DNA from 2 places in the Teichococcus aestuarii genome. Region 2 is predicted to be linked to the other one. Evidence: predicted binding sites of a transcription regulator. Region 2 holds the regulator's gene; the other holds the start of a gene.

Region 1 (6,973 bases), on a different contig from region 2:
ACGTGCGGGAGGAGCTGGACCGGCTTGGCGCGCATCTGGGCGCCGCCCGGGCGCTGCTGGCCTCGGCCGAATCGGTGGGGCGCAAGCTGGAGTTCCTGACGCAGGAATTCGGCCGCGAATCGAACACGCTGGGGGCGAAGTCGGCCAGCCTGGCCCTGACCCGGCTTTCCCTGGACCTCAAGGCCGCCATCGAGCGGCTGCGCGAGCAGGCGGCGAACGTCGAATGAACCGTATCTCCCGGCGCGGGCTCTGCCTCGTGCTCTCCGCCCCCTCGGGGGCCGGCAAGTCCTCCGTCAGCCGTGCGCTGCTGGAGCGCGAGACGGCGCTGCGCCTCTCCGTAAGCGCCACCACCCGCGCGCCGCGCCCGGGCGAGCAGGAGGGGGTGCACTACTTCTTCCGCAGCCAGGCCGAGTTCGAGGCGATGGAGGCGGCCGGCCAGATGCTGGAGAGCGCCCATGTCTTCGGCCGCCGCTACGGCACGCCGCGCGCCCCGGTGGAGGAGGCGCTGGCGGCGGGCCGGGACGTGATGTTCGACATCGACTGGCAGGGGCACCTGCTGCTGCGCCGGGCGCTGCCGGGGGATGTGGTGAGCGTGTTCCTGCTGCCGCCGAGCCTGGAGGAGCTGGAACGGCGCTTGCATGGCCGGGGCCAGGATTCCGCCGAAGAGATTGCCCGACGCATGCAGGCCGCCCGCGACGAGATCAGCCACTGGGCCGATTTCGACCATGTCCTGGTGAACACCGACTTCCACGAGACCGTGGCGGAGGTGCGCGCCATCATCCATGCCGCGCGCAGCGCGCGGGCACGGCAGCCCTGGCTGCCCGGCTTCATCGACGGCCTGCTGCGCCCGTGACCCGGCGGCGGCCCGGCCCGCGCCGGGCGCCGCGCGCGGAGGCATTTCCATGTCCATGCTGCTGAATGTCGTGATGCCGATCTTCGTGATGATCGGCATCGGCTATCTCTCCGCGCGCCGCCGCTGGATCTCGGAAGAGGGGCTGCGGGGGATGACGGATTTCGTCTTCCGCCTCGCCATGCCCTGCCTGCTGCTGAACGGCGCCACCATGCCGCACCCCAATGGCGGCGCGACGGCGCTGGCCTTCTTCAGCGGCTGCCTCGCCGCCTATGCGCTGGCGCTGCTGCTGGGCCGGCTGGCGCTGGGGATGAAGCTGGACGAGGGCGGCACCTTCGCGCTCAACGCCGCCTTCGGCAACACGGCCATGATCGGCGTGCCGCTGGTCATCGCCGCCTATGGCCAGGCGGGGCTGGCGCAGCTCCTGGCCATCCTCGGCCTGCATTCGCTGATCCTGCTGCCGCTTGGCACGGTGGTGGGGGAGATCGCGCACAATGCCCGCGCGCCGGTCCTGGCCATCGCCCGCTCCACCTTCCTCTCGGTGCTGCGGAACCCGGTGGTGCTGGCGGTGCTGGCCGGGCTGGTGATCTACCAGTCGGGGCTGGAGGTGCCGCCCGTGGCGCGGCGCTTCCTGGAGATGACGGGCATGGCCGGGCCGCCGGTGGCGCTGTTCTGCCTCGGTGCCAGCCTGGTGGCCTTCGATGCGCGGCGGGACTGGCCCTCGGCGCTGCTCTGCACCGCGCTGAAGCTGCTGCTGATGCCGGCGCTGGTCTGGCTGATGGGGCGGCTGCTGGGCCTGCCGCCGCTGTCGCTTTCCGTGGCGGTGCTGGCGGCCGGCATGCCGACGGGGGCCAACGCCTTCTTCCTGGCCCGCCGCTACGCCGCGGGGGCGGAGCGCTCGGGTGCCACGGTGCTGCTCTCCACCATCCTCTCGGTGGCGACACTGGCGGTGCTGCTGGCCGTGCTGTGAGGCGGCCTTCCGGCCGCCCCGGCAGCGCCTGTCAGTGCAGGGTGAACTGCCCGGCGGCGTAGCGGAACTCGGCCGGGCGGGCGAGGGCGCTGGAGGCCACCCGCACCGAGTGCAGCGGCCCCTGGATCTCGCGCTGCCAGAAGTCGAGGAAGCGGTGCAGCTCCGGGAAGCGGGGCGCGTGGTCCACCTTCTGCCAGACGAAGCTCTGCAGCAGGCCCGGATGGTCGGGCAGGTGGTAGAGGATCTCGGCCGTGGTCAGCCGCCAGTCCGGAATGCGGACGAAGGCTTCGATATCCCGCAGCAGCATGGGCACTCCTCTCCGTTCTGGTGCGGCCCGGCCTGCCGGGCCAGTCTGATTCCCCTCCTCGGGTGCCGGAGCATGACATGCGGGTGACAGGGGGCTGCAAGAAAAATCCTGCGCAAACAGTGTCTTAGCACTCATCGCCAAAGAGTGCTGCTTGCTGCTTGACGTGGCTTGGACTCTTCCCTAGATCGTCAGCACTCGCCGGGGGTGAGTGCTAACAGGCTTGCCCGCCGGCCGAGGCAACCGTCGCTGAATGCGCCACACAGGGCGTCAGGAGAGGGCCATATGAAGTTTCGTCCGCTGCATGACCGCGTCGTCGTCCGCCGGCTGACCGCCGAGGAGAAGACCGCGGGTGGTATCATCATCCCCGACACCGCCAAGGAGAAGCCGATGGAAGGCGAGATCGTCGCCGTCGGTTCCGGTGCGCGCAACGAGCAGGGCGTCGTCGTCGCCCTGGACGTCAAGGTCGGCGACCGCGTCCTGTTCGGCAAGTGGTCCGGCACCGAGGTCAAGATCAGCGGCGAAGAGCTGCTGATCATGAAGGAATCCGACCTGATGGGCGTGATCGCGGCCTGATTTCGGCCTGCGGACCCCATCTTCTTCCCAACAGATCTGACGAGGTAGAGAACCATGGCTGCTAAGGACGTCAAGTTCGGCGCTCCCGCCCGCGAGCGCATGCTGCGCGGTGTGGACATTCTGGCCGACGCCGTGAAGGTGACGCTGGGCCCGAAGGGCCGCAACGTCGTCATCGACAAGTCCTTCGGCGCGCCCCGCATCACCAAGGACGGTGTGACGGTCGCCAAGGAAATCGAGCTGGCCGACAAGTTCGAGAACATGGGCGCGCAGATGGTGCGCGAAGTGGCCTCGAAGCAGAACGACCTGGCCGGCGACGGCACCACCACCGCGACCGTGCTGGCCCAGGCCATCATCCGCGAGGGCGCCAAGGCCGTGGCCGCCGGCCTGAACCCGATGGACCTGAAGCGCGGCGTTGACAAGGCGGTTGCCGTCATCGTCGAGGACCTGAAGTCCAAGACCCGCAAGATCACCACCTCCGCCGAGGTCGCTCAGGTCGGCTCGCTCTCCGCCAATGGCGAGACCGAGATCGGCGAGATGATCGCCCACGCGATGGAGAAGGTCGGCAACGAGGGCGTCATCACGGTCGAGGAAGCCAAGGGCATCCAGACCGAGCTGGACGTCGTCGAGGGCATGCAGTTCGACCGCGGCTACGTCTCCCCGTACTTCATCACGAATGCGGAGAAGATGATCGCCGAGCTCGAGAATCCCTACATCCTGATCCACGAGAAGAAGCTGTCCCAGCTGCAGCCGATGCTGCCGCTGCTGGAGACGGTGGTTCAGTCGGGCCGCCCGCTGATCATCGTGGCCGAGGATGTTGAGGGCGAGGCCCTGGCCACCCTGGTCGTCAACAAGCTGCGCGGTGGCCTGAAGATCGCCGCCGTGAAGGCCCCGGGCTTCGGTGACCGCCGCAAGGCGATGCTCGAGGACATCGCGATCCTGACCGGTGGCCAGGTGATCAGCGAGGACCTCGGCATCAAGCTCGAGACCGTGACGCTCGCCATGCTCGGCCAGGCCAAGACGGTCCGGATCGAGAAGGAGAACACCACGATCGTCGACGGTGCCGGCCAGAAGTCCGACATCGAGGGCCGCGTGGAGCAGATCAAGGCGCAGATCGAGGAGACCACCTCGGACTACGACCGCGAGAAGCTGCAGGAGCGCCTGGCCAAGCTGGCCGGTGGCGTCGCCGTGATCCGCGTCGGTGGCAGCACCGAGGTTGAGGTCAAGGAGCGCAAGGACCGCGTCGACGACGCCCTGCACGCGACCCGTGCGGCCGTCGAGGAAGGCATCGTCCCCGGTGGTGGCGTGGCCCTGCTGCGCGCCTCGCTGAAGCTGGCCGACCTCAAGGGCCTGAACAACGACGAGCAGGTCGGCATCGAGATCGTGCGCCGCGCGATCCAGGCGCCGCTGAAGCAGATCGCCGAGAACGCCGGCAAGGACGGCGCCGTGATCGCCGGTGAGGTCCTGCGCGACAGCACCTACGAGTACGGCTACGACGCCCAGCTCGACGAGTACAAGGACCTGGTCGCGGCCGGCATCATCGACCCGACCAAGGTGGTCCGCACCGCCCTGCAGGACGCGGCCTCCATCGCCTCCCTGCTGATCACGACCGAGGCGATGATCGCCGAGCGTCCTGAGAAGAAGGCTCCGGCCGGTGGCCCGGGCGGCATGGGCGGCATGGGCGGCGACATGGACTTCTGATCCTCCCGGATCAGGTCCCGCCGGAAGGCAAGGGGGCGGCCCGCAGGGGCCGCCCCTTTTTTCGTTGCGTATCCGGCTGCCCGTTTTCCGGTTTGCGTTGACAGTTCAGAAACGATCTGCCCCACTATCCGCGCCAGACGCTTCCGCTCGCCTTGCCGTGCCTCCGGAGACCCGGTCGCTCTTCAAGCCGTCCCGGGACGCCGGCTGGGTTATCGGCTCGGGCGCTCCTGCCCGGCCAATGCGAACAAGGAGTGGCGTCGCATGGCGACTGGCACCGTGAAGTGGTTCAACGCGACCAAGGGCTTCGGCTTCATCGTTCCCTCCGATGGCGGGAAGGACGTGTTCGTGCACATCACCGCCGTGCAGAAGGCCGGCCTGCAGGGGCTGAACGAGAACCAGAAGGTGAGCTACGAGGTTGTCATGGAGCGCGGCAAGGCCGCCGCCACCAACCTGAAGCCGCTCTGATCCTTTTCGTCGGGCTGCCCTGCCCAGGCGGAACTGGCGGCCGTTGCGGGGCGATCCCGTCCCGGCCCTGACCGGCAGTTCGAAGAAGAAAGATGGGGGTCCGGGGGAATTCCTTCCCCCGGCCTTTTTTTCTTAGTTCTCTTCCCACCCGATCGCCCGCCGCAGGAAGGCGGCGCCGAGGGCGGAGAAGCTGGCGACCTCGCCATTGTCCTTGCCGTAGCCATGGCCGCCCGCCTCCGGCTCGTAGAACCCGGCATCGTACCCGAGTGCCTGGAGCTTGGCGGCCATCTTGCGGGCGTGGCCGGGATGAACCCGGTCGTCCCGCCGCGTGGTGGCGAGCAGGATGGGCGGGTAGGGCCGTCCCGGCTCGGCGGCGTGATAGGCGGAGAAGGCGCGGATGAAGTCCCACTCCTCGGGCTTTTCCGGGTCGCCGTATTCGGCGATCCAGCTCGCGCCGGCCAGCAGCTTCGTATAGCGCCGCATGTCGATGAGCGGGATGGTGCAGAACAGGGCGCCGAACCGCTCCGGGTAGCGCGTCAGCATGTTGGCGATGAGCAGCCCGCCATTCGAGCCGCCCTCCGCCGCGATACGCCCCGGCACCGTCACGCCGCGCGCCACGAGGTCGGCGGCGATGGCGGCGAAGTCGTCATGGCTGCGGGCCTTGGCGGCGCCGCGCCCGGCCTCGTGCCAGGCGGTGCCGAACTCGCCGCCGCCGCGGATCTGGCCGATGACGGCGGTGCCGCCCTTCTCCAGCCAGAGCCGCCCCACCGTGGCCGAGTAGTAGGGCAGGCGGGAGACGCGGAAGCCGCCATAGGCGGAGAGGTGCACCGGCGCCCGGCCGCGCTCCGGGTCGCTCTCCTCCCGGGGGCCGATCTGCACATAGGGGATGCGCTCGCCATCCACCGAGACGGCCTGGTGCCGGGTGACGGTCAGCCCGGCGGCGTCGAAGCTGGGGGTGGAGGCCTTCAGCAGGGCGGGCGCGGCGGGAGCGGTGCTGGTCAGCAGCAATTGCGGCGGCGTCACCGGGTCCTGCGCCAGGGCGAGCAGGGTGCCGTCGGATTCCTCCGGCTCGCTGTCCAGCGGCCAGAGATCGACCACGCCGATGCGCGGCAGGCCGGGAATTTCGGCGGCCGCCCAACTCCCCGGGGTGAGCAGGGTGTAGACCGGCGCCAGATCGTCCAGCACCGAGAGCACCAGCCGGCCCTGGCACCAGAAGAAACCCTGCAGCGACCGGCGCGGCGCCGGCTCGAACAGCACGACCGGGAGAAATTCGCCGCGCAGCACGGCGGCGAAGTCGAAGGCCAGCAGCGTGTCCGGCGCGTACGCCGTGCCGGCGACGGTCCAGGGTGTGCGCGGCTTCGCCGCCAGCCAGCCGGCCTGCCAGGTAAAGCTGGCATCGCTGGGCAGCGGGATGCGCGCCGTGGGGCCGGTGCGGTCGCCCAGATGCACGATGGTGTCGTAGAAGCCGGTCTTCTCCAGGAAGACGATCCGCTCGGCGCCGCCCTCGCGGTCCACGGCGCCCCACAGCCCCATGCTCTCGGGCGCCGTCTCGAACAGCACGGGCGCCTCCAGCGGCGCCGTGCCGCGCCGCCACAGCCGCACCCGGCGCGGATAGCCGGAGGCGGTGGCATTGCCCTCGCCCAGCGCGGTGGAGAGCAGCAGCGTGTCGCGGTCCAGCCAGGCGGCGCTGCTCTTGGCCTCGGGCAGCGCGAAGCCGCCCGGCACGGCGGCGCGGGCGGCGAGGTCGAACTCCCGCAGCACCACCGCGTCGCCGCCGCCGCGCGAGAGGCGCAGCAGGGCGCGGTCATGCGTGCCGGGAAGGGTAGTGGCGCCCTGCCAGACCCAGTCCTCGCCCTCCGAGGCCGCCAGGGCGTCGAGGTCGAGCAGCACCTCCCACTCCGGCGCCTCGGTGCGGAAGGAGGCCTCGGTGGTGCGGCGCCAGAGGCCGCGCGGATGCGCCGCATCCTGCCAGTAATTGTAGAGCCAGCCGGCGCGGCGGGTGACGTGCGGCAGCTTGCCGGGGCGGTCCAGCGCCGCCTTCAGCCCGTCGCGGTCGGCGGCGTAGCGGGAATCGGCCAGGCGGGAGAGGGTGCGCGCGTTCTGCGCGGCC
Region 2 (6,973 bases):
ATCTGAGCTGCGCCATCGCCGCCACGGCCGCGCCACGGGGCTGAAGGGAAAGCGGAATGCGGATCATCGTCTGCGGCGCGGGCCAGGTCGGCACCACCATCGCGCGGCACCTGGCGCGGGAGGGCAACGACGTCACCGTCATCGACAGCTCCGTCGAGCAGGCCCGCCGCGCCGATGAGAGCTACGACGTGCGCGGCATGGCCGGCCACGCCTCCCACCCCGAGGTGCTGCGCCAGGCGGGCGCCAAGAACGCCGACCTGCTGATCGCCGTCACCCGCTCGGACGAGGTGAACATGGTGGCCTGCCAGGTGGCCTACTCATTGTTCCACGTGAAGCGCCGCATCGCCCGGCTGCGCCACCATGGTTACCTGGAGCCGATCTGGAACGGCCTCTACGCCAGCGACCAGCTGCCGGTGGACGTCATCATCTCGCCGGAGCTGGAGGTGGCGCGCGGCATCGCCCGCCGCCTGCGCACCCCGGGCGCCTTCGACATGGTGCCGCTGGCCGATGGGCGGGTGCAGCTGCTCGGCATCCAGTGCGAGGATGCCGCCTGCCGCGTCGCCGGCGCGCCGCTCAGCGACCTGCGCCAGCGCGCCGCCGAGAACGGCTTCGTCGTCGTCGCCCTGGTGCGGGAGGGGCGCGCCTTCGTGCCCCGCCCGGAGGACGAGGTGCGCTGCGGCGACGATGTCTATGTCATCGCCCAGCCGGCGCAGGTGGACCAGGTGATGGCCGCCTTCGGCCACCGGGAGCAGGTGGCGCGGCGGCTGGTTATTGTCGGCGGCGGCCATGTCGGGCTGCACCTGGCGCGGATGCTGGGGCGGGAGGCGCTGGTCTCCCTCAAGATCATCGAGCACAGCCCGGAGCGCGCCGAGCAGGTGGCGCGCGAGCTCGGCCCCTCCGTGGTGGTGCTGTGCGGCGACGCGCTGGACCGCGAGCTGCTGGAGGAGGCCAATATCGGCGCCGCCGAGACCGTCATCGCCGTCACCAACGACGACGAGACCAACATCTTCGTCTCCGTGCTGGCCAAGCGGGAGGGCTGCCAGCGCGCCATCACCCTGGTGAACAAATCCTCCTACGAGCCGATGATGGACACGCTCGGCATCGACACGGTGGTGAGCCCGAGCAGCATCACCATCTCCTCCATCCTGCGCCACGTGCGGCGCGGCGCCATCGCCCAGGTCTACCAGTTGCGCGGCGATTTCGGCGAGGTGCTGGAGGCCGAGGCGCTGGCCGGCTCCCGCCTCGTCAGCGGCCCGCTGGGCAGCATCGGCCTGCCGCCGGGCATGCTGGTGGGCGCCGTGCTGCGCGGCGGCGAGGCCATCATCCCCGATGCCGCCACCCGCATCGAGCCCGGCGACGACGTCATCGCCGTGGTCTCCCACGCGGCGCTGAAGCAGGCGGAGGCGGTGCTCACCGTGCCCGGCCGGGAGGATGACCGCCCGCCCCCCGGCCCGCCCCTCGACCCCGACGCCACCGACCCCGATGCGGCCTGAGCCGCCCCGCTCCCCCGCCGCCTCCGGGCAGGCCGCGGGCGGCTGGTCGCCGCCGCCGCTGCGGCCGGTGCTGCACCTCGTCAGCGGCATGCTGCTGGCGCTGGCCGCCTTCATGCTGCTGCCGGCGGCGGTGGACGCGGCGCATGGCCACCCGGACTGGAAGCCCTTCGCCACCGCCAGCCTCGGCCTGCTGGCCGGCGCCGGCCTGCTGTTCCGCGCCACGCGCTGCCCGCTGAAGGGCGGGCTGACGCTGCGCCAGGCCTTCGTGCTGACGCCGCTGAGCTGGGCGGCCATCACCGCCTGCGCCGCCATCCCTTTCTATCTCTCGCTGCATCCCGGCCTCGGCGGCAGCGTGACCAATGCCTATTTCGAGGCGGTCTCCGGCCTCACCACCACCGGCGCCACCGTCGTCACGGGGCTGGACCACGCGCCGCCGGGCATCCTGCTCTGGCGCTCGCTGCTGCAATGGCTGGGCGGCATCGGCATCATCGCCACGGCGCTGGCCATCCTGCCGGCGCTCGGCGTCGGCGGCATGCAGCTGTTCCGCACCGAAAGCTCCGACCGCTCGGAGAAGGTGCTGCCGCGCGCGCGGCAGATCGCCACCGCCATCAGCGCCGTCTATCTGGGCATGACGGTGGCCTGCGCCCTGGCCTATCTCGCCGCCGGCATGGCGCCCTTCGCCGCGGTGGTGCACGCGCTCAGCACCATCTCCACCGCCGGCTTCTCCACCTCCGATTCCTCGCTGGCCAACTGGGACAACCCGGCCATCCACTGGATCGCCACGGCGGGGATGCTGGCCGGCGCGCTGCCCTTCGTGCTCTACCTGCGCGCCCTGCGGCGGGACTGGGAGATCCTGCGCGACCCGCAGGTGCGCGCGCTGCTCGGCCTGCTGCTCGGCGCCATCCTGCTGGTGGCGGCGATCCTGGTGCTGCGCGGCACCTACGGGGTGGAGGCGGCGCTGCGCCACGCGGCGCTCAACGTCGTCTCGGTGGTCACCACCACCGGCTTCGCCTCGGCCGACTACATGCAGTGGGGGGGTGCCGCCACCGGCATCTTCTTCGCGCTGATGTTCGTCGGCGGCTGCACCGGCTCCACCGCCGGCGGCATGAAGATCTTCCGCTTCGTGGTGGTGGCCATCATGCTGCGGGCGCATTTCCTGCGGCTGCTCTACCCGCGCGGCGTGTTCCCGCGCGTCTATGCCGGGCGGCCGCTGCCGGACGACGTCATCGGCTCCGTGGTGGTGTTCTTCGCGCTGTATTTCCTCTGCTACGGCGCGCTCACCATCGCGCTGATGGCGATGGAGCTGGATTTCCTCACCAGCGCCAGCGCCGCCGTCAGCATGCTCTCCAATGTCGGGCCGGGGCTCGGGCCGGTGATCGGCCCGGCCGGCAATTTCGCCGGGCTGCCGGAGGCGGCGAAATGGCTGCTCTGCTTCGCCATGCTGCTGGGGCGGCTGGAGCTGTTCACCGTGCTGATCCTGTTCATGCCGCGCTTCTGGCGCGGCTGAGGCGCGGCCGGCTCAGTCGCGCAGCAGCAGGATCCCGCCCCAGGACAGGCCGAACATCGCCGCCACGACCACCCCGGCGGCGGCGCGGGGGTGGCGCGCCGCGCGCTCCAGCAGCAGGCCGGCGAGGGTGGCGCCCATCGCGAACAGCCCCAGCACCAGCAGGAAGCCGAGCAGGACGGGGTTGCTGGCCACCATCAGGCCAGCGGCTGTCCGGCCTGCCGGGCCGCGCGGCGCTCGGCGCGCAGCCGGGCGCGCTCCTCGTCGGTCAGCTGGGCGTAGCGGGCGCGGGACATGCCGAACCAGGCCGTGCGGGTGCCCGGCTTGGGCTGGCCCGCCTGGGCACGCTCTCCCTCCGCCTCCTCAAGCCCCGGTGGGGTTTCGTTGGCGGCATCCTTGGTGGCGGGCGGATAGGCCGCGAGCCACCCCATCAGCGCCAGCGGCCAGAGCCGAAGTCCAGACATATCCGTCATGAGGCCCTCCGCGCTTGTTCGCGCCCTGCGGCACACCATTAGGATAGAAGAAGTGCAACGCGTTGATGGCCAGGATGTGTCCGCGCGTGACAAGATTGGCGCGAAGTGTCACCCGATTGCTTCACGGATGCTTGAGGCCGGGGCAGAGCGCCGCAACGTGATGAAGGAATCGAAGAGTTTGGCCAAAGGAAAGGGCCCATCGCCGCTGTTCACCGGCCACCGTGGGGGGCTGCACCTCCTGCCGGGGCTCGACAACCGCGGCGCCACCATCCTGCGGCAGGTGGTGGAGCTCTACATGGAAACCGGGGAGCCGGTCGGCTCCCGCACCCTTTCCCGCCGCCTGCCGCTGGCGCTCTCGCCGGCCACCATCCGCAACGCCATGGCGGATCTGGAGGAGGCGGGGCTGCTCTACGCCCCCCACACCTCGGCCGGGCGGCTGCCCACCGAGCAGGGGCTGCGCCTGTTCGTGGACGGGCTGCTGGAATTCGGTGACCTCTCGGACGAGGACCGGGAGGCGATCGCCATACGCTGCGCCGCCGCCGGCCGCAGCATGGAGGAGACGCTGTCCGAGGCAGGGCAGATGCTCTCCGGCCTCGCCGGCGCCGCCGGGCTGGTGGTGGCGCCGAAGACCGAGGCGGCGGTGCGGCACATCGAGTTCGTCGCCCTCTCGCCCGGGCGGGCGCTGGTGGTGCTGGTGAACGCGCATGGCCAGGTGGAGAACCGCGTCATCGAGGTGCCGGCCGGCCTGCCGCCCAGCGCCTTCACCCAGGCCAGCAACTTCATCAATGCCCGCCTCTCCGGCCGCACGCTGGAGGAGACGCGCGGCATGGTGGCCGAGGAGATCCAGGCCAACCGCACCGCGCTGGACACGCTGACGCAGCAGATGATCGAGCAGGGGCTGGCCACCTGGGCCGGCGGCGGCGGCGGCTCGCTGATCCTGCGCGGCCAGGCCAAGCTGCTGGAGAATCTCGACCAGATCGCCCGGGTGCAGGAGATCCAGGCGCTGTTCGAGCGGCTGGAGGCGCAGGAGACCATGCTGCGCCTGCTGGAGCTGGCGCAGCGCGGCCAGGGCGTGCAGATCTTCATCGGCGCCGAGTCCGGCCTGTTCGACAGCGCCGGCCTCTCGATGGTGGTGGCGCCCTTCCGCAACGGGCAGGAGCAGATCGTCGGCGCCATCGGCGTCATCGGCCCGACGCGCATCAACTATGGCCGCGTCATCCCGGTGGTGGACTACACGGCGCGGGTGATCGGGCAGCTCCTGGGCTGAGAGGGAGCGCGCGCCGCCTCAGGCGGCCTGGTGGCGCGCCCGCGCCGCCAGCACCTCGTAGGCGGCCCGCACCGCCCCGGCGCCATGGGTGCGCTCCAGCCGGCGCACGGTGAAATGCGCCCGCGCCAGGGTGCGGAAATGCTCCAGGAAGGCGAGGTTCACCGCCGCCCCCGCCGCCGCGCCCACCACCGGCGCCGCCTGGGCCGAGAGCTTGAAGCTCAGCGGCCCGATGAAGCGCGCCGCGATGGCGCCGACGAAGCCCGGCAGCAGCGCCGCGCTCATGTTGGGCAGGAACTGCGCCAGCGCCAGGCGGGTGGCGAAGTAGCCGGTCTCGGTGGCGTCGTCTGCCGGGCCGGGGCCGCCGAGGGCGAACACCTTCAGGCACTCGGCGCCGGTCATCGGGTCGTCCAGGTCCTCGCCGGCGGCGGCGGCCTCGGCGCCGATCTGCCGCAGCAGCACGGCGGTGGAGACGGGCAGCTCCAGCAGCGTGCCCGGCAGGCCGAAGGCGCCACCCGCCGCGCCCGAGGCGGCGGCCAGCCCGCGGTGCAGCCAGTCCTGCCGCAGCCCGGTGGGGGTGCGGTCCGGCCGGCTGCGCATCGCGGCGCGCAGCGCGGTGGAGAGGGCCTGGCGCACCGTCCGGTCCAGCAGGCCCTGCGCCGAGTCCGGCAGGCGGCGGCGCAGCGCCTCGATGGGGGTGCCCGCCATCTGCGCCATGCGCGCGGCCAGCGAGGTCTCCTCCAGCACGCGCCGCGCCTCGGCCAGTTCCGCCTCGGCCTCGGCGGGGAGGGGCAGGGTGGCGGGAAGGGTCTGGCTCATGGGGCGGCGGGCTCCGGAGGGGGGGGCGGGAGGGGTGGCCCCACTCCCGCGGGCGGTCAGAGGATGAAGCGGCTGAGGTCGGCGCTGGCGGCCAGCGGCGCGACCTTCTCCTTCACATACGCCGCATCGACGCGCACCGTTTCACCGTTGCGGTCGCTGGCGCTGAAGGAGACCTCCTCCAGCAGCTTCTCCAGCACGGTGGCGAGGCGGCGGGCGCCGATGTTCTCGACGCGGGCGTTGATCTCGGCGGCGAGGTCGGCCACCGCCTCGATGGCGTCGTCCGTCAGCTCCAGCGTCACCCCCTCGGTGGAGAGCAGCGCCACATACTGCTTCGCCAGGGAGTGCTCCGGCTCGGTCAGGATGCGGCGGAAATCCTCCCGCGTCAGCGCGCCGAGCTCGACGCGGATCGGCAGGCGGCCCTGCAGCTCCGGCAGCAGGTCGGAGGGCTTGGCGATGTGGAAGGCGCCGGAGGCGACGAACAGGATGTGGTCCGTCTTCACCGGGCCGTGCTTGGTGGCGACGGTGGTGCCCTCGATCAGCGGCAGCAGGTCGCGCTGCACGCCCTCGCGCGAGACGTCGGCGCCACGGCCGCCGCCATCGGTGGAGCGGGCGCAGACCTTGTCGATCTCGTCGAGGAAGACGATGCCGTGGTTCTCGGCATGCGCCACCGCGTCGCGGGTCAGCTTCTCCTGGTCCAGCAGGCGGTCGGCCTCGTCCTGGGTGAGGGCGATGCGCGCCTCGGCCACGGTCAGCTTGCGCGACTTGGCCTGGCGGCCGAACATCTTGCCCATCATCTCCTGGATGTTGGCCATCTGCCCGGGCGGCATGCCGGGCATGTCCATCATCCCCACGGGCGTCGCGCCGCCCTGGTCGGAGACCTGGACCTCCACCTCCTTCTGCTCGAGCTGCCCCTCGCGCAGCATGCGGCGGAACTTCATCCGTGTCTCGCCGGAGGCGCCCTCGCCCACCAGGGCGGTGATCAGCCGCTCCTCGGCGGCCAGCTCCGCCTTGGCCTGCACCTCGCGGCGGGCGGTCTCGCGCATGCGGGTGATGGAGATCTCCACCAGGTCGCGCACGATGCTGTCCACGTCGCGGCCGACATAGCCGACCTCGGTGAACTTGGTGGCCTCGACCTTGATGAAGGGGGCGTCGGCCAGCTTGGCCAGCCGCCGGGCGATCTCGGTCTTGCCGCAGCCGGTGGGGCCGATCATCAGGATGTTCTTCGGCACCACCTCCTCGCGCATCGCCTCGGGCAGCTGCTGGCGGCGCCAGCGGTTGCGCAGCGCGATGGCGACGGCGCGCTTGGCCTCATGCTGGCCGATGATGAAGCGGTCCAACTCGGAGACGATCTCGCGCGGGGAGAGGTTCACGGTCTCGGTGGCCATGGGTCAGAGGGTCTCCAGCACGTAGCGGCCATTGG

What was found. The regulator HrcA, encoded in region 2, represses chaperone genes, less so after heat shock. The targets are predictions, from matches to a motif close to GTTNGCACTCNCNNNNNGNGAGTGCNAAC.
Region 1: a site for HrcA is predicted at 2,315-2,343, ahead of groES (co-chaperone GroES). Genes of this name have one in related genera too.

The regions. Positions count from the first base shown of each region.
Region 1 covers NZ_JBHSCH010000042.1:8,782-15,754, forward strand. The annotation lists gene ACFOY6_RS15525 (YicC/YloC family endoribonuclease) at 1-227, shown strand, start outside; gene gmk (guanylate kinase) at 224-853, shown strand; gene ACFOY6_RS15535 (AEC family transporter) at 903-1,820, shown strand; gene ACFOY6_RS15540 (usg protein) at 1,852-2,127, opposite strand; gene groES (co-chaperone GroES) at 2,410-2,700, shown strand; gene groL (chaperonin GroEL) at 2,755-4,398, shown strand; gene ACFOY6_RS15555 (cold-shock protein) at 4,660-4,863, shown strand; gene ACFOY6_RS15560 (prolyl oligopeptidase family serine peptidase) at 4,996-6,973, opposite strand, start outside.
Region 2 covers NZ_JBHSCH010000017.1:68,605-75,577, forward strand. The annotation lists gene ACFOY6_RS09455 (AGE family epimerase/isomerase) at 1-44, shown strand, start outside; gene trkA (Trk system potassium transporter TrkA) at 57-1,493, shown strand; gene ACFOY6_RS09465 (TrkH family potassium uptake protein) at 1,432-3,000, shown strand; gene ACFOY6_RS09470 (hypothetical protein) at 3,013-3,195, opposite strand; gene ACFOY6_RS09475 (hypothetical protein) at 3,195-3,470, opposite strand; gene hrcA (heat-inducible transcriptional repressor HrcA) at 3,649-4,737, shown strand; gene ACFOY6_RS09485 (EcsC family protein) at 4,756-5,553, opposite strand; gene hslU (ATP-dependent protease ATPase subunit HslU) at 5,610-6,938, opposite strand; gene hslV (ATP-dependent protease subunit HslV) at 6,942-6,973, opposite strand, start outside.